Linked DNA regions of Chelatococcus sp. HY11. The protein of the gene in region 1 interacts with the protein of each later gene in a pairwise test. Links are inferred from orthologs where the notes say so. Each region holds a gene or a part of one and is shown in the gene's direction. Other genes may lie near its edges.

The links.
Region 2: the proteins of KIO74_RS12780 (region 1) and sfsA interact in binary tests that used the Escherichia coli proteins (3 or more experiments, as listed by UniProt). The link is inferred for Chelatococcus sp. HY11 from one-to-one orthologs.

The regions. Positions count from the first base shown.
Region 1 is NZ_JAHBRX010000001.1:2,780,746-2,795,208, reverse strand. Bases 466-3,297 are described here. They hold KIO74_RS12780 (glutamate-5-semialdehyde dehydrogenase), read left to right. Parts: upstream 466-1,176; coding sequence 1,177-2,418; downstream 2,419-3,297. Other genes in these bases: rsfS (ribosome silencing factor), read left to right, coding at 3,169-3,297; KIO74_RS12775 (nicotinate-nucleotide adenylyltransferase), read left to right, coding at 2,415-3,062; proB (glutamate 5-kinase), read left to right, coding at 466-1,029. In the rest of the region: more of proB, read left to right, coding at 1-465; more of rsfS, read left to right, coding at 3,298-3,633; 23S rRNA (pseudouridine(1915)-N(3))-methyltransferase RlmH, read left to right, coding at 3,638-4,117; KIO74_RS12760 (murein hydrolase activator EnvC family protein), read left to right, coding at 4,203-5,561; KIO74_RS12755 (S41 family peptidase), read left to right, coding at 5,561-6,910; KIO74_RS12750 (RNA pyrophosphohydrolase), read left to right, coding at 7,132-7,680; KIO74_RS12740 (surface polysaccharide polymerase), read right to left, coding at 8,330-9,583; KIO74_RS12735 (GumC family protein), read right to left, coding at 9,706-11,844; KIO74_RS12730 (glycoside hydrolase family 5 protein), read right to left, coding at 12,117-13,361; KIO74_RS12725 (glycosyltransferase family 4 protein), read right to left, coding at 13,415-14,461. UniProt on the Escherichia coli protein: Catalyzes the NADPH-dependent reduction of L-glutamate 5-phosphate into L-glutamate 5-semialdehyde and phosphate. The product spontaneously undergoes cyclization to form 1-pyrroline-5-carboxylate.
Region 2 is NZ_JAHBRX010000001.1:475,548-489,999, reverse strand. What follows is about bases 3,887-6,707. They hold sfsA (DNA/RNA nuclease SfsA), read left to right. Parts: upstream 3,887-4,852; coding sequence 4,853-5,563; downstream 5,564-6,707. Other genes in these bases: KIO74_RS02345 (FkbM family methyltransferase), read right to left, coding at 6,120-6,707; KIO74_RS02350 (hypothetical protein), read left to right, coding at 5,709-6,041; KIO74_RS02360 (competence/damage-inducible protein A), read right to left, coding at 3,910-4,668. In the rest of the region: KIO74_RS02385 (hypothetical protein), read left to right, coding at 28-1,014; threonine-phosphate decarboxylase CobD, read right to left, coding at 1,251-2,267; adenosylcobinamide-phosphate synthase CbiB, read left to right, coding at 2,287-3,273; gpt (xanthine phosphoribosyltransferase), read right to left, coding at 3,280-3,786; more of KIO74_RS02345, read right to left, coding at 6,708-6,962; map (type I methionyl aminopeptidase), read left to right, coding at 7,217-8,044; RadC family protein, read left to right, coding at 8,056-8,802; KIO74_RS02330 (putative bifunctional diguanylate cyclase/phosphodiesterase), read left to right, coding at 8,965-11,169; KIO74_RS02325 (exopolysaccharide biosynthesis protein), read right to left, coding at 11,153-11,749; KIO74_RS02320 (usg protein), read right to left, coding at 12,003-12,287; KIO74_RS02315 (esterase-like activity of phytase family protein), read right to left, coding at 12,594-14,452. UniProt on the Escherichia coli protein: Binds to DNA non-specifically. Could be a regulatory factor involved in maltose metabolism.

The DNA.
Region 1 (14,463 bases):
TCGGGCGCCATCGCGCTCGGCCGCACCGTCCTTGGTCTGCCGAGCGGCGCCTTGAAGCTGGAGGAGAGCCAGGCGGCTGCGGCGGTGGGCCAGATCGCGCTCGCGCGTAACTGGGCCGAGGCGCTGTCCCACCACGGCATCACGGCTGGGCAGGTGCTGGTGACGCTGGCCGATACCGAAGAGCGGCGCCGTTACCTCAATGCCCGCGCGACCACCGCGAAGCTGCTGGAGATGCGGGCCGTTCCCGTCATCAACGAAAATGACACGGTTGCCACCAGCGAGATCCGCTACGGCGACAACGACCGGCTGGCCGCCCGCATCGCAACTTTGGCCGAAGCCGATCTCCTCGTTCTTCTCTCCGATATCGACGGGCTCTACACAGCACCACCGGCGACCGATCCGACGGCGCGGCCGATCCCCGTGGTCGAGGCGATAACGGCGAGCATCGAGGCGATGGCGGGCGGCGCCGCGTCGGAATTCTCGCGCGGCGGTATGCGCACCAAGATCGAGGCTGGGAAAATAGCGACCGCGGCCGGCGCTCATATGGTCATCGCCGATGGCCGGGTGAAGAACCCGTTGCGGGCGATTGCCACGGGGGCGCGTTGCACCTGGTTCCTCACCCCATCCAATCCCGTCACCGCGCGCAAGCGCTGGATCGCCGGCACGCTGGAACCGCGCGGCACGGTGCATGTGGATGCCGGCGCCGCCCGCGCGCTCCGCAGCGGCGCGAGCCTGCTGCCCGCGGGCATGAAGCGGGTGGACGGCGCTTTTCGCCGGGGTGATGCGGTGATTATCCGTGACGAAGCAGGCCGTGAAATCGGTCGTGGCCTCATTGGCTATGATGCCGAGGAGGCGCAGCGCATCGCGGGCAAATCGAGCCGGGCGATCGAGGCCGTTCTCGGCTACGCGGGCCGGGCGACTGTCATCCATCGGGATGATCTGGCGCTCGTCGGCCGCGACGATGCGGATATCGCGATCACCGCGTCCGCGCAGGATCTGCTTGACCAGAGCCCGCAATCCCTTACCTAACAAGGCTCGGGTTCGGACAAGGCCGTGCGGTCACGCGCGGGCGGAGGCATGGCGATGGGCAAGGTGGTGAGCTTCGGCGAGGCGGGCAACGCGGCGCGGCAGGCCGGTTTGCCGCCAGCTGACGGCGCCGCCGATGTGCCGAAACTGATGGCTGACATGGGCCGCCGGGCAAGTGCCGCCGCGCGCGTGCTCGCTCTCGCGCCCGCGGCCACCAAGGCGGCCGCGCTGGAACGGGCGGCGGATGCCATTCTCGCGGCGACCCCTCTCATCCTCGCCGCCAATGCGGAGGATGTCGCCGAGGCGCGTGCCAACGGGCAGGCGGCTTCCTTCGTTGAACGTCTGGAGCTGAACGAGGCGCGTGTCGCCGGCATGGCCGAGGCCGTGCGTCTGGTGGCGGGGTTGCCGGACCCGGTCGGGCGCGTGCTGGCCAGCTTCGAGCGGCCGAACGGCCTCAGGATCGAGCGCGTCGCGACGCCGCTCGGCGTGGTCGGCGTGATCTTCGAGAGCCGCCCCAATGTCACCGCCGATGCGGCGGCGCTTTGCGTGATGGCCGGCAATGCGGTGATCCTGCGCTCCGGCTCGGATGGCCTGCGGTCGGCCACGGCCATCGCGGCGGCTTTCGCCAAGGGTTTGAGCGACGCCGGCCTGCCCGCCGACAGCGCGCAACTCGTGCCCGTGCGCGACCGCGCCGCCGTCGGCCTGATGCTGACCGGCCTTGAGGGCGCGATCGACGTCATCGTGCCACGCGGCGGCAAGAGCCTTGTCGCGCGCGTGCAGGAAGAGGCCCGCGTGCCCGTCTTCGCCCATCTCGAAGGTCTGTGTCATGTCTTCGTGCATGCGGCGGCCGATCTCGGCATGGCGCGCGACATCGTCCTCAACGCCAAGATGCGCCGGACGAGCGTCTGCGGTTCCGCCGAGACGCTGCTCGTCGACAAGGCTTGCGCCGCGACCCATCTTTCTCCGCTGATCGGCGCGCTCGCGGAGGCGGGCTGCGAGATTCGCGGCGATGCGGCGTCACAGGCCGTCGATCCCCGCGTCAAACCGGCCGACGAGGAGGACTGGCGGACCGAATATCTGGACGCCATCATCGCGGTCCGGGTGGTTGACGGGCTCGATGGCGCGCTCGCGCATATCGGCACCTACAGCTCGCATCATACCGATGCGATCGTCACGGCTGATGAAGCGGCGGCCGCGCGATTCCTGCGCGAGGTCGACTCGGCCATCGTACTCCACAACGCCTCGACCCAGTTCGCCGATGGCGGCGAGTTCGGCTTTGGCGCGGAAATTGGGATCGCCACGGGTCGCATGCATGCGCGGGGTCCGGTCGGGGTCGAACAGCTGACCTCGTTCAACTATCGCGTGCACGGCAGCGGTCAGACGCGACCTTGAGTGAGGGGCAGCCGCGCCGGCGGGCGCCTTTTCCCGTCCTGCCGCCGCACGGCACCGGGCTTGCCATCGGGCTGTTCGGCGGATCGTTCAATCCGCCGCATGAGGGGCACCGGCTGGCAAGCCTCGTTGCGATGAAGCGACTCGGGCTGGACCGCGTGTGGTGGATCGTGACGCCCGGCAACCCCTTGAAGGATAACGCGCGGCTGCCGCCGCTGGCGGAGCGGATGGCCGCGGCGAAGGCCGTGGCCGACCATCCACGCATCGACATCACCGGGTTCGAGGCCGCCATCGGCACCCGCTTCACCTATGATACGCTGGCCTATCTCAGGCAGCGCTGCCCCCGCACGCGCTTCGTCTGGATCATGGGCGCGGACAATCTCGGCACTTTCCACCGCTGGCAGAACTGGCGGGGACTTGCCTCCCTGATGCCGATGGCGGTCGTCGATCGTCCAGGCGCGACGATCAAGGCGGCACGGGCGCCGGCGGCTGTTGCCCTGCAACATGTTCGGATGTCCGAGCGACGCGCCCGCGCGCTACCGTCGGCAGCGCCTCCCGCGTGGGTTTTCCTGCATGGACCGAGGTCCGCGCAATCCTCCACCGCCCTGCGCGAACGGGTGGATTTGCCCGCCGCGACCAAGGACTGATACCTTTGCGGCCCATTGTCATTGAAGATAAGGCCAACCGCCGCTATCTTGGTGTTGTGGCAATTGCGCCATGTGAAGCGAGGAACTGGCACTGAATCCTTTGCCCATGCTTGGAGCGAGCAATGGATCGCTCCATCCGGCAGCCGGAGTTACAGCCGAGGCTCCCGGGAGTGGTTATGGCGGTGACGCAACTGCGATTGCTGTCCATTGTCTCGAGGATATGAAAGCCGAGGAAACGGTCGTTATCGATCTTGTCGGCAAGACCTCGATCGCTGATACCATGATCGTTACATCCGGCCGTTCGCACCGTCATGTCGGCGCGATCGCGGAGAAGGTTGTCGAATCGCTCAAGACTGCCGGCTACGGCCCCGTGCGTGTCGAGGGAACGACGACCTGCGATTGGGTCTTGATCGACGCCGGCGATATCATCGTCCATATATTCCGCCCGGAAGTCCGGGGCTTCTACAATCTCGAGAAGATGTGGGGCGCCGATCGGCCGAGCGAACGCGCGCCGGGAGCCCCGGCGGGCGAGGGCGAGGAAGCCTCCGTCAGCAAACGGGCGCACGGCTGAGACCATGCGCTTGACGGTGGTGGCGGTGGGCCGCCTCAAGGCGGGCCCGGAGCGTATCCTCGTCGAGCGCTACCTCGAACGGTCCACGCCGCTGGCGCGGACGCTCGGCTTCGGTGCGGTCGATGTCGTCGAGTTGCCCGAAAGCCGCGCGAAGCGCGCCGGCGAGCGGAAGACGGAAGAGGCGGCGGCCATTGTCGCGCGCTGCGGCAATGGCGTCGTTCTGGCTTTCGACGAGACCGGCGCATCCATGCCCAGTCCCGCCTTCGCGAAGCGTTGCGCGGATTGGCGGGATGCGGGCGTGGACAGCATCAATTTCGTGATTGGCGGGGCTGACGGGCTCGATGAGCGTGTTCGCGCCCATGCAGCCGGCATCATGGCCTTTGGTGCGGCCACGCTTCCTCACCAACTCGTGCGCATTCTCGTCGCCGAGCAAATCTACCGCGCTATGACAATCCTAACGGGTCATCCCTATCATCGGGTATGATCGATTCGCGCAAGCGGGCGGTCGCCTTGGATGCCGCCGGATCGCCAGATTTCATAATGCTTTTAAGAGCTCGCCTTTGCCTTTGATGTCCTGCCTCTCGACGGGCAAACGTTTTGCAGCCCGGCTGGCAATGGCCTCGGTCGCCGCGGGGGCGCCGATTGCCACGCAAGCTTGGGCTCAGACGGGTGCGCCGGCGACGCCTTATGCGCCGCTTGAACAGGCGCAGCGCGCCCAGGAGGACAAGCTCCAGCGCGAGGAAGAGCTCAAGGCGATCGAGAACGAGATGCGCGCCCGTGCTGAAGCCAGGGCCAAGCTCGATGAGGAGATCGCGTCGCTGCAGGCGGATCGCTCACGGCTGAACGCAGCGCTGATCGAGACGAATCAGCGCGCGACGGCCGCGGAGACACGGGTCAGCCAGATCGAGCAGCGTCTATCCGTGCTGAATGCGAGCGAGCAGGCGATTCGCCGCTCCCTCGCTGGCCGCCGTGACGTGATCGTCGAGGTGCTGGCCGCCTTGCAGCGGATGGGACGGCGGCCACCGCCGGCGGTGCTGGTCCATCCCGACGACATGCTCGAGGCTGTGCGCAGCTCGATCCTGCTCGGCGCCGTGGTGCCTGAATTGAAGGCAGAAACGGAGGCTCTGGCTTCCGATCTCGCCGAACTCGTGCGTCTGCGCGAGACGATCGCCCATGATCGCGAAGCTTTGAAGACCGATCTCGCGACGCTTGCCGGGGAGCGGGCGCGGCTTTCTGGGCTCGTCACAGCACGCCAGCAGCAGCTTGGCGATGTGGAAAAAACGGCGGGCAACGAGGCATCGCGCGTTGCCGTGCTGTCGTCCCAGGCCCAGAACCTCAAAGATTTGATCGATCGCATGGAGAGCGAAATCGCCTCCGCCCAACGCGCGGCAGAGGCGGCGCGACGCGCGGCGGCGGCTCAGACAGGTCAGGAAAACCTTGCCGGCACGGCATTTCGTGACCCCGCGCGCCTCTCGCCCAAGATCGCCTTCGCGGAGGCACGGGGCCTGCTGCCGCTGCCCGTCAGCGGCTCAAGATTGCGTGATTTTGGCGCATCTGACGGCTTCGGCGGTACGACCAAGGGCATATCCCTGGCGACGCGCCCGGCGGCGACCGTTGCCTCGCCAGCGGATGGCTGGGTGGCTTTCGCGGGGCCGTTCCGTTCCTTCGGACAACTCTTGATCATCAACGCCGGTGGCGGGTACTATATATTGCTAGCCGGAATGGAACGGATCAACGTGGCACTCGGGCAGTTCGTGCTGGCGGGAGAGCCGGTGGCTGTCATGGGTGAAACGGCGTCGCCGCTTTCAACGGCTTTTGTAGGCGGATCGAACGGTCCCGTTCTCTATGTGGAGTTCCGCAAGGACGGTGGATCGATCGATCCGAGCCCGTGGTGGGCGAAATCGCAAGGCGAAAAGGTACGCGGATGATGCGTAAAGTTACTCTCGTGATGGTTGGCGCACTGATCGGCGCGAGTGCCGCCGTAGTCGCCACGCAGTCGCCTCTTCTGACGAGCACGAGTGCGATTGCCGCGTCCGCTGAGACCTATCGTCAGTTGACGTTGTTCGGCGACGTATTCGAAAAGATCCGGTCGGACTATGTGGAAAAGCCGGATGAGAGCAAGGTGGTGGAAGCCGCGATCAGCGGCATGCTGTCCTCGCTCGATCCGCATTCGAGCTACATGGACGCCAAGAGCTACCGCGACATGCAGGTGCAGACCCGCGGTGAGTTCGGTGGCCTTGGCATCGAGGTGACGATGGAAGATGGTCTCATCAAGGTGGTGAGCCCCATCGACGACACGCCTGCGGCGCGCGCCGGCATCCTGGCGAACGACGTCATCACGACGATCGATGGCGAGCAGGTTCAGGGGCTCACCCTGAACCAGGCCGTGGACAAGATGCGCGGCCCGGTCAAGACCGACGTGAAGCTCAAGGTCATCCGCTCCGGCCAGAAGGACCCGCTGGACGTGACCCTGACGCGCGACGTGATCCGCATCAAGGCGGTGCGCTTCCGCGAGGAGGACGACGTCGGCTATCTCCGCGTCTCCCAGTTCAACGAGCAGACCTTCGAGAACCTGAAGGACGGCATCGAGAAAATCGCGGCTGCCATCCCGCAGGACAAGCTCAAGGGTTATGTGATCGACCTGCGTAACAATCCGGGCGGCCTCCTCGATCAGGCGATCCTGGTGTCCGATGCCTTCCTTGATCGCGGCGAGATCGTCTCGACGCGAGGACGCAACGCGGACGAGACGCAGCGCTTCAATGCGAAGCTCGGCGATCTGGCGAAGGGCAAGCCCGTCGTGGTGCTTGTCAACGGCGGCTCCGCCTCCGCCTCGGAGATCGTGGCCGGTGCGCTCCAGGACCACAAGCGCGCGACGGTGCTCGGCACCCGTTCCTTCGGCAAGGGTTCCGTGCAGACGATCATTCCGCTCGGTTCGAACGGCGCGCTGCGCCTGACGACCGCCCGCTACTACACGCCATCCGGACGTTCCATTCAGGCACGTGGCATCGATCCCGACATCGAGGTCGTGCCGAATGTGCCGGATGAGCTGAAGGGCCGGGACGAAAACAAGGGTGAAGCCGGTCTTCGCGGCCATCTGAAGAACAGCGACGACGAGCGCGGCGCTTCTTCGGCCTATGTCCCGACGGATCCCTCCAAGGACGACCAGTTGATCGCCGCCTTCGACCTCCTGCGCGGCAAGGCCAATCCGGCCCTGCAGTCGAAGAAGGCCGATGCGTCGGGGGCCCAAAAGGACAATGCGGCTCCTGCCAAGAACTGACCGCAGGGGCACCTTGGGCGAGAGTGGTTCAAGCTAAGGCTCGGCAGGCTGGGCCTGAACCGACTGGCCGATACGGGAATTGATCCCTTGGCTGCCGCCCTGTAAGACTGCGTCAGTTACTGTTCAGTACGGCCCCCGCGCAACCGCGCGGGGGCCGTGTGCGTTTTCGCAACGGCCGGCACGATCTCCTTCCTGTCGGCGAGCGTCCGAGGGAGAGCTTCATGGCGGACAAGAATGCCAAAGCAGGGGCCGGTCTGAGCCCCACCGAGAAGGCCGCCTTGCCCTATCGCCCCTGTGTCGGGGTGATGCTGCTGAATGCCCGCGGTGAGGTCTTTGTCGGGCGGCGCGCGTCCGGGAATGATCCGGAAGGCGTTGCCGCCACTTTCGCGTGGCAGATGCCGCAGGGCGGGATCGATGACGGCGAGGACCCGCTGACGGCGGCCTATCGTGAACTCTACGAGGAGACGAATGTTCGTTCGTCGCGCCTTCTGGCTGAAGCGTCGGAGTGGTTCGATTATGACCTGCCGTCGGAGCTGATCGGCAAGGCTTGGAAGGGGCGTTATCGCGGCCAGACGCAGAAGTGGTTCGCGCTCGCCTTTACAGGCGATGAGAGCGAGATCGATATTCGCACGCCCGGCGGCGGTGCCCACAAGCCCGAATTCGAAGATTGGCGTTGGGAGCCGATGGCACATTTGCCGCAGCTCGTCGTGCCCTTCAAGCGGCCGGTCTACGAGCAGGTGGTCGCGGCATTCCGGCATCTTGCCGGGTAGTCGGACGACGAACACCTACATTGCCTGGGCAACACGTCCCACCCGTCATCGAACCGTCAATAACAATGCGCTATGGTTGTATTTTTGTTTCTTATATCAACTATAAAGCGTGATTTCTGATTCGATATTGATTCAACGCGGCGAGGTAGTATCGAAGCTGACATGGCAGTTTTGTCACGAGGGGAACGCGATAGCGACATCGCGGACAAGAACACGATGAAGCATAGGAACGAAGCGGAGCTGGCGGCGGGGAACGACTGCATAGAGCGCCTCTATGAAGCGGTCCTCGCGATCAAGCGTCATGGACAGGGCGCCCCACGCACGGTCAAGCTTGCCCAGGAGGGCGTCGCCAAAATGGCGAAGAAGCTGGTCGAGGAGGCGGCGGAAGTGGGGCTGGACGCCGTCCAGGGCGACCGTATCCAAGTCATCCGCGAGAGCGCGGATCTGCTTTATCATCTCACCGTCCTCTGGGCGGAAACCGGCATCGTCCCGGACGAGGTCTGGCAGGAAATGGAGCGTCGCGAAAAGCTCTACGGCATCGCTGAAAAATTGCTCAAGTCTGGCAACCGCGCCTGATCGCGGCGGGAGCCAACTTCGTCGGCCGCCGGCTCCGTCGTTCATCGCCGGCTTCCTCGTCGGCCCGAAGGCATCACGTGGCGGCCGCGGGGCTGAGCCGTATCGTTCTTTTCAGGCTGTCAGTGTAACGCCTGGCCTCGATATCCCATGCCATGGCCTCGGGGCTGCGCGCGCAGATGCCTGCGAGAAACCACAACAGGGCTGCGGTCTTGATGGTTGCGAAGGACACGCTGATGCACAGCAGCAGGATGATGTAGAAGGCGACGAACAGCATGAAGCGTCGTGGCTGGCCTTCCGGCACGCGAACGAACACGAAGAGCGCCCAAACACCGGCAAAGCCCAGAACGCCGAGCTGCGAGAGAGCGTAGGCATAGCCTGAGTCGTTGAAATCGGTGCTTGTGTAGACAAGCCCCATGGCTTCGCCGAGGCCAAGCGTGTTGATGAGCTGCCCGGCGAGCAGGAAACGGCCGAAGATCGTGTTGTCCCAGGCAATGTTGCCCTTCACCGAGGCATAGGTGATGAGGGCGATGATGGCGAGGAAGGGCGCGACGAAAACCATGCCGGGGCGCACTAGGGGCGCGACGAGGTAGAGCCCCAGCGTGATCCCGCACAGGTACATGCCGAAGCGTGCGTCGCCGAGCACGAGGATCGTCATGATGGCGAGCGTCTTGGAAATGAAGGCCTGAGGCCGCCGGATGTCGCGGCTCAGCACCCAGGCGAAGGCGACGGCCCCGAAATTGCCAACGGAAACCGGCTCGAGGAACACCGAGGACACCCGGTGCTCCCCGAGAAAAGGCAGGAGCGTCCGTCCCTCGAAACGTGTGCCGGAGACGAAAAGGCCGGCCTCACCCGTTGTCGCTGCGGCATCGACCGAACCGCGCGACACGTAGTAGCCGATGACGTCGAAATATTTGAGGAAGGTGTCGAGGAACATCCATTCGAACAAGGCGGCGCCGAGCACGATCAGGATCGACCACGTCACCGCGCGGTCGCCCAGCGCAAGGTTGCCTCGCTTGAGGCCGAGGATGAAGAAGACGACCGGTATCATCAGGTCGCGCAGGATCTTCGGGTCGATGACGCCGCGAAACAGCATCAGCGCCCCGACATAGGAGAAAATCCCGAGAAGCACGAAATAGAGCGCGGGGGAGCGGTCGGCGATCAGCAGAAAGGTGCAGCCGACCAGCATGACTTCGACCAGCATGACCATGCTGGCGCTCACGCCCATGACGTTCGTGTTCACGAAGCACAGGGCAAAATTGAAGGCGAGCGCCGCCAGCAGAATGGGGAGCACGAGGGACTGGCGAAAGTCGCTCTGCGCTGGAGCCATGGCCAAGGTCTGATAACTGTTTGGTGTCTGTGCAACGCTCATAGCGTGAAGCCGTCGCAGGGGCCAGCTGAATCGACATATGAGACAGCCGGCGCCCCCGCTGGGGCGCGCCATGGCAAGGGTTATGCCTCAACGAACACCATGCCGACCGCGCGTGGGCGCAGGGCGCGGATGGAAGCCAGCGTCTCGTTCAAGGCGCGCTGACGGGTGGCGCCCTGGTCAACCAGAACGAGCACCATATCCGCCGAGGCGATGAAGCGCTGCACGGTGAGGTCGTCCTGCGGCCGGGCGGCATCGATCAAGGTGAGGCTCGGGGCATCAGTGCCGGCGGCGCTGATGTCGTCGAGCATCGTGCGCTGCGAACGGGCCATCTGGCCGGTGGCCGTGGCGCCCATGGGTAGGATACGCAGGCTGGCGCCGGCCGGGAGCGGGGTGATGACGTTCTCGCCGTTCGCCACCTCGGTGGCCAGGACGCGCTGGGAGAGCTGGCGACCCCGGGAGTCGCCGTCCACGAGCAAGGTACGCTCGCCGTCCTGAGTGAAGGTGACGGCCAGGTCGACCACGATCTTGGCCCGCAGGTCGTTGGCATCGGGAGAGACGATCACGACGGTGCGCGCGTCGGAGGGGGGCAGCATGCTTTCCAGCGAGAAGGCGAGCTGGCCGAGCAGGAAAGGCTTCGTCACGGTGAGCCGCTCGATCGTCTTCAGGGTGCTGCGCCCACCGCGGGCGGGGGCCGGGAAGTTGAACTGGCTGCCGGACGCGCGGCGCCATGCGCCGGGGACGCTTGCGAGAACCGGCAGGCCGCTGGCGGCAGCCGCCTGGTTGGCGTCACGCAGGCGGTCGTCAACCTGGTCGAGGCCCCAGGCGAGGGTCGTGCCGAGCCCCGCGCCGAGCAGCAAGCCGGCGGCGATGATCAGGATCGGCGAAGCGCCGCTGCGTTCCCGCGGGAGGACCGCGTCGCTGATGATCCGCGTGTTGCTGGTGTCGACTCCCTGCTGCTCGCCGAGCTCCTTGCTGCGCTGCAGATAGGAGGCATAGACCGTGCGTGACGAATCCGCCTCACGCTCCAGCTCGCGAAGCTGCACGCTCGTCTCGTTGGTGGACAGCACGTTGTCCTTGAGCGCGGCGGAGCGCTTCTCGAGGTCGGCGACAGTCGCCTTGGCGCGATCGAGGTTGGCGGAGGTGGCTGTCGCCACACGGCCGATCTCGGCGCGCATCAGTTGGCGGATCTGCTCGGCCTGGGCGGCGATCGCCTTCATCTGCGGATGCTGCGGCAGGAGCGACTGGCCGATCTCGGCCTGCTGGCGCATGAGGGCCGCATACTGCTCCTTGAGAGCGGTGATGCTGCTGGCCTGCAGGGTCTCCGGGAGGACGAGCGCGTCGATGGCGCGGTTGCTCTGGATGGACTTGATCTGGTCGACGCGCGACTGCAGTTCCGCCACCTGAGCCCGGGCCGCCAGCAATTGCGCGTTGAGGCCGCGCAAATCCTGCTCGTCAGCCCGGCCGCCATCGATCCCGATGATGCGGTGATCCTTCTTGTAGGCCTCGACCTTGCCTTCCGCGACGGTGACGCGCTCGCGGAGTTCCGAGAGGCGGGCGGCAAGCGCCGTGTTGGCCCGGCCAACGGCGTCAGCGCGGGCGCGCTGCTCCTCGCCGATATAGACTTCGGCGACAGCGTTGGCGACGTGCTGGGATGTCTGCGGATCTTCCGTCACGACGCCGATGTCGATGACGAAGGAGCGATCGCCACGGCGCACGGTCAGGCTCTTCTGCAACGCCTTGAGGGCCTTGGAGAAGCGATCCTCGCGCTCACCCGAGCCGAAGATCGACATGACCTGGCTGCGCAGGCCGGCGGGGCGCGCGCCGAACAGCGGATCGTTCTCGAGGCCGGCCCGATCGATCACCTTTTCCAGCACGCTGCGGGATTCGATGACCTGACGCTGGCTTTCCATGGCGATCAGGTCGTTGTCGCCCGTCGTCGCCCGGTTCGCGATGTCATTGTCGAGAATGCGCAGGCCGCGCGTGTCAATCAGCACCTGCGTCGTCGCGGTGTATTTCGACGGCGTCACGGCGACATAGCTAATGGCGAGAGCGGTGGTGGCGGCGGCGATGGCACCGATGAGCGGCAACCTGCGGCGCAGGCCCTGCAGCGTCGCCCATGGGTCGAAACGGGTCGTGGCTTCGCCGATGAAGGGCTCGCTGACCGCGTTCATCGCGCGCAGGTTGCCCAGGGGTTCGAAGCGTGAACTCATAACAGCCATGGTTGCCTCTCAGGCTCCGCAGGAGCTTCCGTCTGATCTTTCCTGACCCGATGCTTGAATTTCGTCTCATTTTGAGACATTCGCGCGGGGTCTGGAACACCGACAGCTTCTATTCAGCAAGCGGCAGGCCATGGCCGGGCAACCAGCGCCCTGGAGAGGCGCGGCTATAAAAATTGCTGATTTAACAACGCGTTAAAAAGACGTAGTGCGTTCCGCGCCTTTCCATCTGTTGGGCGGCTCTCCTGTCCCGGTCCTGGATTCCCCGGAAGGTCTCATCGCTTTGGCACAGACCGGCAGGATGTCGGAAGCGTCAGGCCGATCGCCTGTGCCAGTTCAGGCGCGGGGCAGCTGTTGCCCGGCGCCCCTTCCAGCCCGAAGGGCGGGCTGTTCAGGAGCCACAGGGTCCAGCCCCAGCCGTTGTCGGCAAGGGCTGTCGAAACGTCATGAAGCCAGCGTGCCCGCGAGGCATCGTCGCTGGTGACGGATCCCGCCGGCCGCATCGCGCCGAATTCCGTGAATACGATCTGTGCTGGATCGACATCGTTGCGGTCTTGCCACGCCTTCAGGGAGGCGAAGGCCTCGTCGATCGCGGCCCGCCCCGGCGCGGAGGTGAAATACCAGCGGATCGCCTCCTCCGCAGCATGGCGCTGCTTGTCGCGTTCCGCCGGTGGCCAGCGGGACGACGCGGCGAAGGCGGCGTTCGTCCGGGCGAGGGTGTCCTCGAGACGTCCACGCGAAGCGGGATAGGGCACGCCACGCACCTCCGCCAGAAAGGGGAGTGTCCAGGTCGAGCCCTGATGGGTGAAGACGAACGGGTCGTAGAAATGCGCGCTGACCAGATTGCGCCGATCCTTGAAAAGGCCCCCATCGAGCATGACGAGCCCCTTGATCGTCGACCAGCAGCCCCCTGTCAGCAGGAGCGGCAGACTGATGCCGCCTTTGCGCAAATCCGCGACCAGGGCCTGTTGGTGCGCCGTCCAGTCGGTTCCGGTGTGGGCGCGGCATGCCTGCTGCGGTTCGTTGAGCAGTTCAAGCACCACGGGCGGCTGGGGCGGAAGCGCGTCGAGCCGGCGGGCGACACGGGTGGCGAGCGCCAGATAGCGCTGGAACTGCCGGCCGTTGACGCCATCGAGAAAGGCTTCCGGCAATGCCCCGTTGAGGCCGGGCGCCATCAGGGTGGCAATCACCCCGAGGCCCGCCGCCTGATAGCTGCGGACGCTCTGGAGGATGTCGCCGAGCAGTCGGTCGCGGCTGGTACGGTCGGCTGCCAGAAGCGGGCCGAAATCCACCGGAAGCCTGACGTGGTCGAAGCCCAGGGCGCGGAGACGAGCGGGTTCGGCCGGGTCCGGCACCGCATAGGGCGAGGCCGTGTAGCCGGCGCGCGCGCCCTGCGTGGTCGTGGCGGGGAAAGCGAACCAGGTGACATTGGTGCCGCGCCGGAAGGAAGGCGTTGCCGGGTCCGGGCGCGTTGGGGCGCCGGCCAGCGCCTGCGACGCGACAAGCAGCAGGCTGCCCATGCACGCGATGCGACAGAGCCACGCCGCCCAGCCTCCGTCCCGGAGGGCCATGGTCAATGCGCGACTTGCAGAAGGTCGAGGTAGGAATCGACCATGCGCTCGCGCGCATATTTCGCGGTCACGGCGCGGGCGGCTTCCCGTCGCACCGCCGGCGGCGGCGGGTTGCGGAGCATCTGCGCGAGGGCATCCTTCCAGCGCTTGACGTCATGGGGATTGGCGAAGCGGATGGGAGCGATTTCGCCGGTGGCGAGCACCTCGCGCAGCACGTCGAGATCGGCGACCACAGACGGCAGCCCGACCATCGCGGCCTCCACAGCGGCGAGCCCGAAGGTCTCCCAGACGGAGGGAAAGGCGAAGACGTCGGCTGCCGCGAACAGGTCAGGCACATCGCCCGGCGTGACATTGCCGAGCAGGATCAATCGCTCCTGAACGCCGAACTCGCGGGCCAGCGCCTCGATATGCGCGCGCTTCGGGCCGTCCCCGGCGATGACCAGCGATGCCGCCGGCAGCGCGGGCAGGGCCTTGATGAGGACGTCCTGGTTTTTCTGATCGACGAGGCGTCCGACATTGAGGATCAGCTTGCCGGTTGCGGGCAGATTGAACCGCTGGCGCGCCTCCGCCATCGTCAGGGTGGGGTGCGGCGCATCGAGGCCGTGCTCGATCAGCCGGAGATCGCGACGATAGGGGATCGGGTAATGAGCGAACTCGTTCTGGGTGAAAACGGAATTGGCGATATTCGCGGTATAGCCGCCGGTGGTGCCGACGAAACGGTCCAGCCAGCGCACGAAGGGCGCTGTTTCCCCGGGGATGGCTGTCTGATGGACGATACGGTTTTTATAGCCTCCCAGCCGGCCCGCCGTGCCGACGAGGATCGACGCTGTGGCCTGATAAGCGATGAGCGCGTCGCAGCCACCGGCCATGATGCGGCGTGCCATGGCGATCGCCGCTACGATCTTGTCCTTCGCGGGCATGAACGGACGCGGGAACATGATCGCGGTTTCGACTTCCACCCCGTGCTGGACGAGCCCCTGCTCGATCATGTGGGCCAGGGTCTGGATGCCGCCGATTTCGTCCGTGTGGAGGATTTGCAGGACTTTCATCA
Region 2 (14,452 bases), 2.3 Mb from region 1 along the record:
GCTGGCGCATACGGCTCCTGTTCACGCATGCATCCAGCGCAACGATCCGTGCCGGAAAAACAAAATTCCGCAACGTGGTATCCGAATTATCCGTCCAGAACATCGCCGGCCATATGCTGGGAAATATTTGAGTATCCAGCGGAACAAATGTTAGATGACCGACAAACCGCAGAATTCGCGGGCTGCGACGTCGGTCAACCTCACCGGGTCTCCATGAAGCGAACAAGCCTCTTTATTGCCGTACCAGCGTACGATCGTCGTATCTACACCGATACATCGGTAGCCATCATGGACACGGTCATGCAGTTGCGGGACCGAAAGGCGGCCGCAAGTGTCTTTTTCATGCGTGGATGCGCTATCGTCCATCATGCGCGCAACATGATCGTCAGCGAATTCCTGGCGAATAAGGACGCGACACACCTTCTTTTCGTCGATTCGGACATGAAGTTCGAGGCGAGGACTATCCTGAACATGCTGCGCTGCGAGGTTCCTTTCGTTGCAGCGCCCTATGTCGCGAAGAGCTATCGTAACCTGCCTACACGTACCGTGCAGCCACGCGATCTCAATGCCTTTCACGAAGCCGCGGTGAACTGGAACGTGGTGTTCGAGGACGCGGGTGTGATGACCGGCGCGATACCGCCAAAAGATGTGCGCAACAACTTCGCGCGCGTCAAACGCATCGGCACCGGGCTGATGCTCTTGCGGCGCGATGTGCTCGAAACGATGGTCCGCAAGTATCAACACACCGAATACCACGCAGGCGACAGCGATGAATTCCCCTACGCCGTGAACCGGTTTTACGATCTGTTCTCCACGCGGATCGACGAGACGGGATTATTCATTGGTGAAGATTTCGCCTTCTGTGATCGCTGGATCAACGAATGCGGCGGAGAGATCTGGTGCGACCTTACCGCGAAAGTCTCCCATATGGGCCATCATGAGTATACAGGCACTCTCGGAGACTATCTCGCGATCCACCGTGGCATACGCAAACGCGCTGAAACGCCGGCCTGAACACCTCGGGCTGGCAAAAGGCCAGAGTTAGATAACTCCACAACCATTCAACGGAGGTACTTTTCAATCCATAATGGTGCGGACGACGGGACTCGAACCCGTACTCCTATACAGGAGGCAGATTTTAAGTCTGCTGCGTCTACCGATTTCGCCACGTCCGCCGAGCTGTTGCTCACCTACGAAGGGTTATCCGGCGCAGGTCCATAGAGCAAGGGCGTGACTGATCCTGACAAGCCTCACGCACAACTATCCAGTGCCGCCGCAAGGCGTTCCCATTCGGGCTCCGGTCCTGGAAGGCCGAAGCGGAGATGTCGTGGCTCTTCAGGAAAACACCGCACGATGATGCCGCGTTCCCCGAGCCTCCGATACCACCGCTCGGCCGCATCATCCGCCACGAAGCGGAACAGCGGTGTGCCACCAATCACTGCGAGCCCTGCCCTCGCGAGCCAATCGTCAAGGCGCCCACAGGCGGCCGCGAGTTCCAGCCTCATGGCTGCTTGCCAGTCCGCGTCGGCAAGCGCGGCCTGCCCAATCGCGATGGCGGCGCCGGAAACGGGCCACGCGCCAAGCTGATCGCGCAGCCGCGCCGCGAGTGCCGCGTCAGCCGTCAGCGCGAAGCCAAGCCGCACGCCGGCGAGCCCGAAGAACTTGCCGAAGGACCGCAGGATCAATGCACGCGGATGTTCAGCCAGCCGGTCGGCGAAGCTGATATCCGGCATCACATCGGCGAAGGCTTCGTCGATAACGAGCAGCCCCTGCGGGCCGAGCCGCGCTTCCGCCTCGGCAAGCGTCGCGGCCGACAGGCTGCGCCCGTCGGGATTGTTCGGGTTGGTCACGACGACCACCGCGGCGTCGCGACATTGCGCGAGTGACGAGACCACCGTGACGCTGTGGCCGGCCGCGGTCCAGGCCGGCGCATGTCCGCCATAGGTCGGCCCCACCACAGCCACACGCCCCGGCGGCAGGAGCCACGGAATGCGCTGGATCAGCGCCTGGCTTCCCGGACCCGTGACCACCTGCGTGCCGGCAGCCGCCCGATAGGCTGAGGCCGCTGTCTTCTCCAGCGCATCGAGCGCGTCGGCGTCCGGCAGCCGGGCCCAGACGGCGGGGGCAAGCCTCGGGATGGGATAGGATACGGGATTGATGCCCGTCGAAAGATCGACCCAGGGCAGACAGGCCTGGGGAAAAGTCCGGCTTGCGAGGCCGAGATCGCCGCCGTGGAACACGGGCGATATTCCTGCGTATCCAGTCATGTTATCGCCTTATTCCACCATGGACCTTCAAACGACCCTTATCATCGCCGCCGTCGCACTCGCCCTGGAGGCGTTCATCGGCTATCCGCAGCGCCTCTACCATGCCATCGGCCACCCCGTGACATGGATGGGAAGGCTGATCGCATGGCTCGACAGGCACCTCAACAGGGAAAAACACGCGCCCGCAACGCGGCGGCGCTGGGGCATCGTCGCCCTCGTCGTGCTGCTTCTGGTTGTTGGCGGGATAGCCTGGTTCATTGAGGCCATTGTCTACCACCTGCCGATGGTCCTGGTTCTGCCGGGTCTCATCGTCCTCGCGATCATCGCCTCGACCGGGCTCGCCCAGCACAGTCTTTACACCCATGTCCGCGCGGTCGCCGATGGCCTTGACAAGGGCGGGCTGCAGGCCGGCCGGGAGGCTGTGTCGAAAATCGTCGGGCGCGATCCCGAGAGCCTCGATGAACAGGGCGTCGCGCGCGCCGCGATCGAAAGCCTCGCCGAAAACTACGCGGATGGCGTCGTGGCGCCTGGCATGTGGCTTGTCATCGCCGGCCTGCCGGGCATGGCCCTCTACAAGGCGATCAATACGGCGGACAGCATGATCGGTCATCGCACGCCCCGTCACGATGCCTTCGGCTGGGCATCGGCGCGTCTCGATGACCTCGTCAACCTGCCGGCATCGCGGCTCGCCGGCTGTCTGCTGATTGGCGCGACCTGGATAACGCCCCATGTCGCGCGCCAGGGCATCTTCCAGGCGATGAAACGCGATGCACCCCGCCACCGTTCGCCGAATGCCGGCTGGCCGGAGGCCGCGATGGCGGCCGCGCTCGGCCTCAGGCTCGCGGGCCCGCGCAGCTACCATGGCCACGTGGTCCAGGATCACTGGATGGGCGACGGCCGCGCGGAGGCCGGGCCAACGGACATCCGGCGCGCGCTGACGCTCTATCGCAACGCCTGCGTCCTGCAATGGCTCTTGATCGTCGCGCTGTTCGTCCTCTTCTTCTGAGAGGGCTCAGCCCGCAGCACCGCCGCGGATCGGCGGCTGGAAGGTGAGCCCCATGTCCCACGGCAGATAAATCCAGGTGTCCTGCGAGACCTCGGTGATGAAGGTGTCGACAGCCGGGCGACCCTGCGGTTTGGCATAAACCGCCGCGAAATGCGCCTGCGGCAGGATCTCCCGGACCATGCGCGCGGTCTTGCCGGTGTCCACCAGGTCGTCGATGACGAGGACACCTTTGCCGGAGCCGCCGCCGAGCGCCTTGATGGCGGGCGCGACGTCCTTGAGGATCCTCAACTCGCCCTGGTTCTTGTAGTCGTGGTAGCTCGCCGCGCAGATCGTCTCGATCAGGCGGATCTCCAGCTCGCGCGCCACAACGGCTGCGGGAACAAGGCCCCCCCTTGTGATGCAGACCATGGCCTCGAAAGGCCCGAACGCGTGGAGGCGCCACGCCAGAGCGCGCGCGTCCCTGTGGAACTGGTCCCATGACACGGGGAAGGCTTTTTCTGGATATCCTGCCATTACACTATCTTTCAGTTCACTGCCCGTTTTTGACGAAACGGCCTTGGCTAGGCGGCTCCGCGAAGACCGAAGGTATTCCGCCCCATTCCATGAACCCGTAGCGCATCATGGGACCACGACGCATCAGGGGCGCGCGACATCAAGAGTCGCCAGCATATCGCGCACAGCCTCCGCGGCAACGGCAAGCCGCGCTGCGTCGCGCGAGCGCACAACGAGATTGGTCTTGAAGCCCGCTTCGTCGTTGAAGGGATAGCTGCCGATGATCACATCGGGATAGCGTTCCGCGATCGCGCGCAGGGGCCCGGCGACATCACCCTCCTTGCACTCAGCGCGGATGGTCTCGGACAGCATCACGCGGCCGGTGGCGAGTTTCGGAGCCACCTCGTCGAGCATGGCCTGCATGATGGCGGGCACGCCGGCCATCACGATGACATTGCCGATCCAGAATCCCGGGGCCTTGGACACAGGGTTTGCGACAAGCTCGGCGCCGTCGGGAATCCGCGCCATGCGGCGGCGCGCCTCGTTGAGGTCCTCAGGTTTCATGCGCTCCAGCAGACAGGCGATCGCGCGCGGATCTTCATGGATCGCTACGCCGAAAGCCTTGGCGACGCTGTCAGCGGTGATATCGTCATGCGTCGGACCGATGCCGCCGGTGGTGAACACATAAGTGTAGCGGCCCCGCAGCGCATTGAGCGCCTCGATGATCGACGCTTCGTTGTCGGCAACGACACGAACCTCGGTGAGATCGATTCCGATAGCCGTGAGGTACTCGGCGATATAGCCGATATTCTTATCCTTCGTGCGGCCCGAGAGAATCTCGTCACCGATGACGAGAAGAGCCGCCGTCACCACGCTCGTCTCAACCGCAGTCGCCTCGCTCATTCTCACTCTCCTTGGCGCACCGAGGGCATCCCGATGACCCCGCTGTTGCGTTGATCTACTCTCTGGATCCGCCTCTCTCAAGAGCGCAACCTTTAGCGTGGCAGCGAATGGGCAACTGAGCGGCCTTGAGAACGGGAACGGACGCTGATAACCCACCTGTCCTTGGTTGTCCCGCGAGGCCTTGATGCGATTTCCATCACCCTTGGTCGAAGGCCGTCTGATCACGCGGTACAAGCGCTTCCTGTCCGACATCCAATTGACTGATGGCAGCACCGTCACGGCCCATTGCGCCAATCCGGGAGCGATGCTCGGCCTCGTAACGCCAGGCAACCGGGTCTGGCTGTCGCTTTCCTCCAATCCCGCCCGCAAGCTTGCCTATTCCTGGGAGATGGTGGAGGCCGATTTCGGTGCCGGTGGGCAACTCGTCGGCATCAACACGTCGTTGCCGAACAGCCTCGCCACCGAGGCCATCACCGCTGGCGTCATTCCACCGCTCGCAGGCTATGCGCGTCTGCGCCGCGAGGTGAAATACGGCCGTGCGAGCCGCATTGATATCCTTCTGGAAGATGACGACCGACCAGCCTGCTACGTGGAGGTCAAGAACGTCCATATGATGCGCCAGTCCGGCTTCGCCGAATTCCCGGATTGTGTCACCGCGCGCGGGACGAAGCATCTGCACGAACTCGGCGACATGGCGGAGGACGGATACCGCGCCGTCATGCTGTTCGTCATCCAGATGCAGGCCGACCGCTTCGCCCTCGCCAGTGATATCGACCCGACCTACGCGGCGGCGTTTGATCGCGCCAGAGCGCGTGGTGTCGAGGCCTACGCCGTCACCTGCCAGTTGAGCACGGAGATGATCGTGGCGGATCAACTTGTCCCGATCGTCGGTTGACGCGCTCCTTATAAGCCTCACAAGCGGCGGTTACCTAAAATCATAATCTTTGTTGTTATTGACACAGGCATCAGGCACCTTGCGCCAAGTTTATGCGGCGCCTGGCGCCAGTCCCAGGCCTCACCACGAATTTCTGAGGGTTGATATGCCTTTCCCATTGACTGCCCTGGCCATCGGCGCGCACCTCCTTCTGGTCGCCGAAGGTCCCGTGCCAACGCTCGATACCGCGCCCAGCTGCCGTGCAGCCGCGGAATTCGGCGCTCAGTCCAAGACGACCTTCGATCAATGCATGAATGATGAAAAAAGCGCTCTCGCGGCGATCGAAAAAGAATGGAAGACTTTCTCAACCGGAAGTGTTGACAGCTGCCTCTCGGAAACACGCTCCGACGGCACTCCGAGCTATGTCGAGCTGCAGGAATGCCTGGAACTCGCGCGTGATTCCAAGAAATACCAGAACCAGCCCCAGCCGAAGATCTGACGCGAGGATCTGACGCCTTGGCTTGCGCACGATGACTGAGGAGCGGCGCCTTGAGGGAAGCCGCCCCACTCACAGCATCTATCGTTCAAAAATCAGATTGAGGCGCGTGCGCATCACGAAGCGATAGCCTTTTGAAGTCAGGCGCTTCGGCAAATCCGTCTGCCAGCGCCCCTCCCCGTCCTCGATGATCAGAAGCTTGGGGAACAGCGAAGGCGGCGCCTGATCGAGAAATGGCTCCATGATCAGATCCTCGGCGCCCTCCACGTCGAGCTTCGCCGCGTCCAGATGCTCGAAGCCCTCCTCGCGCAGGAGTTCGAGCAGGGTTTTCGCCGGGACGCGAATGGCGGTGGTGTTTTCCGAACCGACGATCTTGACGCTCGATTCACCCCGGTTCTCGTAGTCGAGAAACAGGGTCAACTCGCCGGACTTGTCCGCCAGCGCGCAGGCAATCGCCTTGATGGTGCCGAAGGGATTGAAGCGGATGTTCGCCACAAGCCGTTCAAAGATGTCGGGCTGCGGCTCGATAGCGAGGATGCGGGCACGCGGGCCGGCCTGGGCCGCGGCGAAAAGGCTGTAGGCGCCGACATTCGCGCCGATATCGATAAAGGTGCAATCGCCCTTGAGGCGGCTCGCGAGGATTTCGCGCTCCTTCACGTCAAAGTACTGCGGCGTGAAGAGGATGCGCTTTTCGCAAATATTGTTGTACGGGAACAGACGCATGCGCACGCCGAGCGTCTCGACGTCCACCGGCCGTCCATCCATGCTGCGCAGCGCGATATTGCGCAGCGCGAGGGCGGTGCGCTTCGGCAGCCAGACGTCAGGCATCGCGCGCGTCATCGCGATGATGGACCGCAACGGATTGGTTGGTGCGAAGGTTCCAAAAGGCTCGCTATCATAGGAGCCGGAGTTCACGAGCGTCATGGCGGGATACTTACACCGGCCGCGATCGATACGCCAGCGGGCGTATGTACCGTCCGCCCCTTGCGGTGATCTCGGCATGGGCTAGAGTTGGAGCCGGGGGATCATAGGATACGCCACCGGCTGCCGGGCAGCAGGCCATCACCCTCGCGGCAATGGGTATTTCGTGCTGGAAACGGCTCTCGTTGAACTGGCCTTCTCGGAACTGGTCTTCCTTGATTTGGATTTCTTGATTTGGATTTCTTGAGGCAAGCGTGATGATCGAGTTCAGCGATGCGCTTGTGCGGCGCCGCGGCAATGGTATCAAGATCTACGGTCGCGAGGCTTTCGAAGGCATGCATCGGGTCGGCCGCATCGCCGCCGAATGCCTCGATGGCCTTGCGGCGCACGTCTATCCCGGGACCACGACCGACGCGATCGACAAGCTGGTCTTCGATTTCGGCATGGCGCATGATGCCCTGCCCGCCCAGCTCATGTATCGCGGTTATCGACATTCCTGCTGTACCTCGCTGAACCATGTGGTCTGTCACGGGCAGCCGAACGATAAGCCTTTACGCGAAGGTGACATCATCAACATCGATGTCACCTTCATCAAGGACGGCTGGCACGGCGACTCCAGCCGCATGTACACCGTCGGCGAGGTGCCGCGCCGCGCACTGCGGCTCATCGAAATCACCTATGAATCCTTGATGCGCGGCATCGGCGTGGTCCGTCCCGGGGCGACCACGGGCGATATCGGCGCGGCCATCCAGGAATTCGCCGAAGCGGAGCACTGTTCTGTCGTGCGCGACTTCTGCGGCCACGGCGTCGGCCTCGAATTTCATGAGCAGCCAAGCATCCTGCATTTCGGCCGCCCCGGTGAGGGTGTGCCCCTCGAGCCTGGCATGATCTTCACCATCGAGCCGATGATCAATCTCGGCCGCCCACAGGTGAAGGTGCTGTCGGACGGCTGGACGGCCGTTACCCGCGACCGCTCCTTGTCCGCACAATTCGAGCATACCGTCGGCGTCACCGAGACGGGGGTCGAGATTTTCACGCTTTCGCCGGCCGGCCTGCATTGTCCTCCCTATGCTGATGCCGCGTGAGGCCGAAAGCGATGGATCGGTCCGACTTGGATGAAAGCCCCGGTCAAGCCGAAAAGGCATCCGTGCTGAAATCCACGGAGGATACCGCGCCGCACTACGCCAATCATCGAGAGCGGTTGAGGAAGCGCTTTCGTGAAGCCGGGGATATGGGGCTGGCGGACTATGAACTGCTGGAACTCGTGCTGTTCCGCTCGATCCCGCGCCGGGACGTCAAGCCAATAGCCAAGCAGCTGCTCAGGCGGTTCGGCAGCTTCGCGGAGGTCCTCGCCGCCCCTCCCCCAAGGCTGGTCGAGGTGAGCGGCGTGGGCGATAGCGTCGTGACTGATCTCAAGATCATCGAGGCCGCCGCACGCCGGCTCACCAAAGGCCAGATCGCCCAGCGTCCGGTCCTAGCGTCGTGGAGCGCGGTGCTCGACTACTGCCGCACAGCAATGGCCTTCGCCGATAAGGAGCATTTTCGCATCCTGTTCCTCGACAAACGCAATTCCCTGATCGCTGACGAGTTACAGCAATCGGGGACGGTCGATCACACACCCGTTTACCCGCGCGAGGTCGTGAAACGCGCCATCGAACTCGCAGCGAGCGCCGTCATTCTGGTCCATAACCATCCCTCGGGAGACCCCACGCCGTCGACGGCAGATATCCGGATGACCCAGGATATCATTACGATTGCCAAATCTTTGGGCATCGAGGTGCACGATCACATCATTGTTGGCCGAAACGGCCACGCCAGCCTGCGGGGAATGGCTCTAATATGAGGCCGTTAACCATGAAAATGGATTGACCGCGCTCTTTCGTTGATAAGAATTCGCAATCGGTTCGCGGAAGCAACGACTCGTCAATCCAATCTGTGAAATATGCATTGTGCTTTGTTAGTCGCGGGCTAGCCTGTCATTTCGATTGCGAGGACCATCGCCGCTTTGTTGTTCTCCGGCTTCCGCATCGCCCGGCCTGCGGCCTTGATCGGTCGTCTTTTGGGGCCAATCGCGCTGATCGTCGTTGCGGTTATAGCGGGGATGCTGCTTGCGCTCGTCTATATGAGCGACAGTATCGATGAATGGTCGGTCGCCGAACATCGCCACCGGCTCGCTGAGGTCTTGTCGGCCCATAAGAAAAAAGTTGAGCAGCGGCTCGATACGATACTGGCTACCACCGATCTCAATTCAGCCGACCTGTCGCGCGCTGCGTCCGTGCCTTCCGTTCAACAGGACGATATAACGGGACAATCCGGTGTATTCGAGGCGCTGGTTATTGCGGACGGCTCGCGTTCAATTCGTCCTGTTGCCGCGGCTAGCTCGGCACCGCCCTCTGAACGCCCTGGCGGACGTGAAAGCCTCGAGGCGCTGGTCCAGTTCTTTTTCGCCAATCCTCCGAGCCCCGGACAGGCAGTCGAGCACTTCGTCTATCACGACGGCGCGGTCTATCTCCTCGTCGCCAAGGACGCGCGCGGCCCGGCCTTCGCCATGGCCGAAAGGGCCGGCCAAACGGTCATCATTATCTATCGCTACACGATCGGAGATATAGAGGCGATCGGACGAGCGGCGGGCACCGCACCGGTCACGCTGGTTCGTGAGCCCGCGCCGGGGCATGAGGTGCTGCCGATCAAAGCGTCGCTGGGCGGCTCCATGTCGCTCGCCTGGAAACCATCCTTACCAAGCGAGGCCGTCTGGCCAAGGCTCGCGGTCATCATGGCGCTGGCCAGCGTCATCGCGCTCCTCGCGCTCGCCGTTGTCTGGCTCGTTGCCCGGCGCATCGCCTATAACGAGATCCGGATGCAGGATCAGTCACGACGCCTCGCTGGCCAGGACACGTTGTCGGGCTTGCCCAATCGTCTGTCCTTCAGCATGCGGCTCGAACAGGAGCTGGCGCGCGGCCAGCGCTCCGAGGAGGGCCTCGCCGTTCTCTTCCTCGACGTCGACCGCTTCAAGGATGTCAACGACATCTATGGTCATATGGTCGGTGACAACGTCATTCGTGTCGTCGCGCAGCGGCTCCAGAACCTCCTGCGCGGCGCTGACACGCTAGCCAGGCTCGGCGGTGATGAATTCGCCATCATCCAGACCGGTGTTAGCGCGCACCATGACGCGGAGGCGCTCTGCCGCCGCATCCTTGAGGCTGTCAAGAAGCCGATCGAGTTGGGCGACACCACCGTTTCAGTCGGCATGTCGATCGGTATCGTGCTCAGTCCGCAGAACGGCTCCGATCGTGAGACCCTGCTGAGGCTGGCCGGCACAGCGCTCTATCAGGCCAAGAACAGCGGTCGTAACCGTTTCAGCTTCGTCGAGCGCGAGATGGATGAAGCCCTGCGCCTTCGCAAGGTCGTCGAGGATGACCTGCGCAAGGCGATCGAGAACGACGAGCTCGTTCTGCACTACCAGCCCCAGGTTGAAATCGACAATTACGTCGTCGTCGCCGTGGAGGCCCTCGTTCGCTGGCCGCATCGCGAGCACGGGCTGATCACGCCGGAGAAATTCATCGCCATCGCGGAAGAGCGGGGCCTCATCATCGCTCTTGGTGAGTGGGTTCTTCGGCGTGCCTGCGCGGACGCCAAGCGCTGGCCGGGTGTCCGCATAGCGATCAACGTGTCGGCGATACAGTTCCGCCACCGTGACTTTGTCTCGGATGTCATGCGCATCATCACGGAAAGCGGCATCGATCCGACGCGCATAGAGCTTGAGCTGACGGAAGGCGTTGTGGTCGAGGACGCGGACGCCGCCGAAGAAGCAATGATCGAGCTGCGTGCCCACGGCGTGCGCCTGGCGCTCGACGATTTCGGAACCGGCTATTCGAGCTTGATCTATCTCCGGCGCTTCGCCTTCGACAAGATCAAGATCGACCGCTCCTTCCTCGAAGCGGCCGAAACAACCGGGGAATCAGCGATCCTGATCCATTCGATCGTGCATCTCGGCCGCGCGCTCGGCCTGACGGTGACCGCGGAAGGCGTTGAAACTCAGGAACAGCTCGAATTTCTCCGCGCGCTGGGCTGTCATGAGCTGCAAGGCTACCTCTTTTCCAAACCGGTGACCGCCGAGAAGATCGACGAACTCCTCGCCCAACCAGGTGTGCTGCAGGAGCAGCAGAGCTCGATCAAGAAAGTCGCACAGGTCTCTAAATCAGCGCCGTAACGCCGCTGATGATGGCGACGACGAAGCCGAGGCTGAGGCTGAGGCCGATGGCGCCCACAGCGGTACCGCCTATCACCAGAAGACCGTCGCGCTCCACGAGGCCGAGGCCGACCAGGCAAGCCGCCAGTCCGAGCGGGATCTGGCCGATGATGGGCGCGGCGACGAGCAGCGCCAGCGAGATGACGAGCACGACCGCGCCGACAAGGCGAATGCCGAGGGATGTGCCGAAGAACGTGAGCCTCGGCCGTGACCAATGCTCCAGCTTGCGCATCGTCGGCAGGGCGCGGCCGACGGCGCGCGCGAAATCCGCTCGCGCCATGGATCGGCTGAGCACCCCCTTGGGCAGCCAGGGCTTGCTGCGGCCGACCACCATCTGGATCGCCACGAACAACAGGAGGAAACCGAAGAGAAGCGGGATCGGCGGGGGCATCGGCAGGCAGTTGGGCAGACCGAGCACGAGGATCAGCGCGGCGAAGGCCTGCTGGCGCAAGGCATCCAGCAACTCGCCTATGGTGAGGCGTTCGTGGGGGCGTGCCGCCAGTTCGAGCAATATGGCAGATGTGCTGGTCGATGAAGACACTGAGAAGGGGCCACCGATGCGAACGCGCGAGACTTCCTAGCCTACGCGGAGCGTTTGGCCAAGTCGCATCTGCCATCGAACGGGCTCCCCCACCCTGTGCATCTGGCCGCAGGGCAGTTCACGGTCCCGCCGGATGTAACCCCTGCCGCCCCTCAACGATCGCGGAAACGCCCCCTATCATTGATCTCACACGTTTCCAGAAGGCACGCCGTCGCGCAGCCTTCCGGAACCGTTCCCGTCTTAGCGTCCGCGTTCAGTGAAACGTGAACTCGCCGTCCACCGTGCGGATCTCCGCCGGTTTCAAGAGCCGCGCATGCGCCACTGTGACGGAATGCAGCGGCCCGTCGAGCTTGCTGCGCCAGAAATCGAGAAAATGTCGGAGCTCGGGGAAATGGGGAGCGAGATCATAGCGCTGCCAGATGAAGGTCTGCAGCAGGTGCTGATGATCCGGCATGCGGTAAAGGATGGTCGCCGTCGTCAGGCCATATCCGGCCAACTGAAGCTCAAAATCCCTCATGGAGAAAGGTCGTGCAGACATGCGCGTCAATCCACTCCTGACACGAAGCCGGCTGGGCAAGCCGCCCGGCATCGAACTGCCGCCAGGACAGGGCTGCCGCTGTTTCAGGCAGACCGCCCCAGCGCCTATAGTATGGGCACACAGCGTGCCGCAGATCAAGTTTTTATTTTAAATCAATGCCTTAGCAGCAGACTTGCAACACTGCTAACAAGTTCCCCGCTTTTTGGCCTGAAGCTTGTCCAACGGCTGAAAAGAAAGAGCGCGGCCAAGGCCGCGCTCGTAAAGACGTTCTGGACTTTATCCGCCGAACGGATCGAGCGGCAGGTCTCAGCGAATCTGGATGCGTGCGAGATTGATGAACTGGGTCTCGCCCGAGGAGCCGTCTACGCCGTCGTTGTCGGTGACGATGAAGGCGTTGCCGTCGGCGTCGATGGCGAAGCTCTCGACCTTGTCGAGCACATAACCTTTCGGCGCCGCCAGATCGGGCACCAGATCACGCACCTGCTTCTTGGTGACCGTAGGAATGCTGCCAGCGCCCGGGGGCGCCGCGGTGAGGCCCTTCACCGAGAAGGATTGCAGCGTCTTCAGGGCCTTGTCGCCAAGCTGGTTGTCGCGCTCCACGACCACGAAGGTGTCGTCGCCGACCGCCGTGATCTCGGACAGCCCCACCCAACCGTTGGCAACGCTCTGGAGGGGGTAGTGCAAAACGCCCCAGGTCTTCGTCGCGGGCTTGTAGGAGAGGATCTTCGCCTTTCCCTGCGGATCGTCCTTCCATTCGCGCTGAACGGCGATCCATACCGTCTCATCGGCGCCCTCGCCGGTCACCGTGACACCCTCGAAGCCGTAGCGGGTCGCATGCTTGGCGAGCTCTTCCGGCAATGCGATCTCTTCCTCGACCGAACCATTCGGCGCGATACGCACGAGCTGGTTGGCGGTCGGACTGTCCTTCTTCTCGGGATTGCCCTCGGAGACCAGCCAGAAGCCGCCGTTGCGGCGGAAGGCGATGCCTTCCCCGTCGTAGCTCGCCGCCTTGCCGTCGCGGGTGACAGGCGTCGCCTTGATGATCCGCGCCGGCTTGGCGGTCGCGTCGATCTCGAGAATGCGCGTGTTGCCGTAGAAGCTGTCGGTCACGGAGAAAAGCCGACCCGGCGTGACACCGTCCGTCGTCAGCCCAGAGAGAGCCCCCCACGGCAACGGCAGGCCGCTGGCGTCGTCCACGGAGACGATCGTGGGATAGTTCGGCGTGCCGTCGGCGCGCTCATAGAGCACGACATAGCTGCGTGGCCCGCCATCCTTCACGTTGTCGGCCTCATTCGCCGTGACGAAGAGGTTGCGGCCGGGGATCGCGAGCAGCCCCTCGGGGCCGACGCCCGATGGCAGGGTCTGGAGATACTCCGGCGCCTGCCCGGGTCCCTTGTCACGGAACACGAAGACAACCGAACCGCGCTCGGAGGCAATGAAGATCAGCTTGTCGTCACCGAAGGTCGCGACCTCGCCGCCTTCCGGCTCCACGCCCTTCGCGCTGGCGCGCTTCTCCGGGAAATGGCCAAGGCGCACCGCGAGGTGCTCCAGGAGATTGCCGCTGTCGTATTCGACACGGCCATCCCGATTGAAGATCGTGAAGCCGCGCGAGCCGCCCTGATAGTCCCCCTCATTGGAGGTGACGAAACGCTCGTCATCGATCCAGTGGACCGTATCGGGCTCGCGATTGACGTTTTCGATACGTCCGTTGAGGGCAATCACACCGTCGCGCTTGGCATCGACCTTGTCGAGCGTCACGGCGCCCGCCGGAAAGTGCTTCACGACCTTGCCCGAGGCGAGATCGACGATCGCGAGATGGTTGTTTTCCTGCAGCGAGACGACCGCCTCGTTGCGGCTGTTGATGTCCACGAATTCCGGCTCGGGATCTTCCGGCGCGATCGCGCTGAGCCCTGTCAGGTCGACCACCTTCTTGCCCGCGCAATCAACGCCATTGGCGGCGAGCGGAAACACGGTGAGATTGCCGCCCGGGAGCTGCGGGAGCTTGCCCTTGTCCTTGTCCTCGTCACGCTCGTTCTCGATAATGACGGCGAGAAACGTCTTGTCCTTGCTGGCTGCCACCGAGTCCGGCTGGCCACCAAGGTCGCAGGAGGCAATGACCGCCTTCGTGGCGAGGTCGACCACGGCGAGCATGCCCGCCGGCTTGG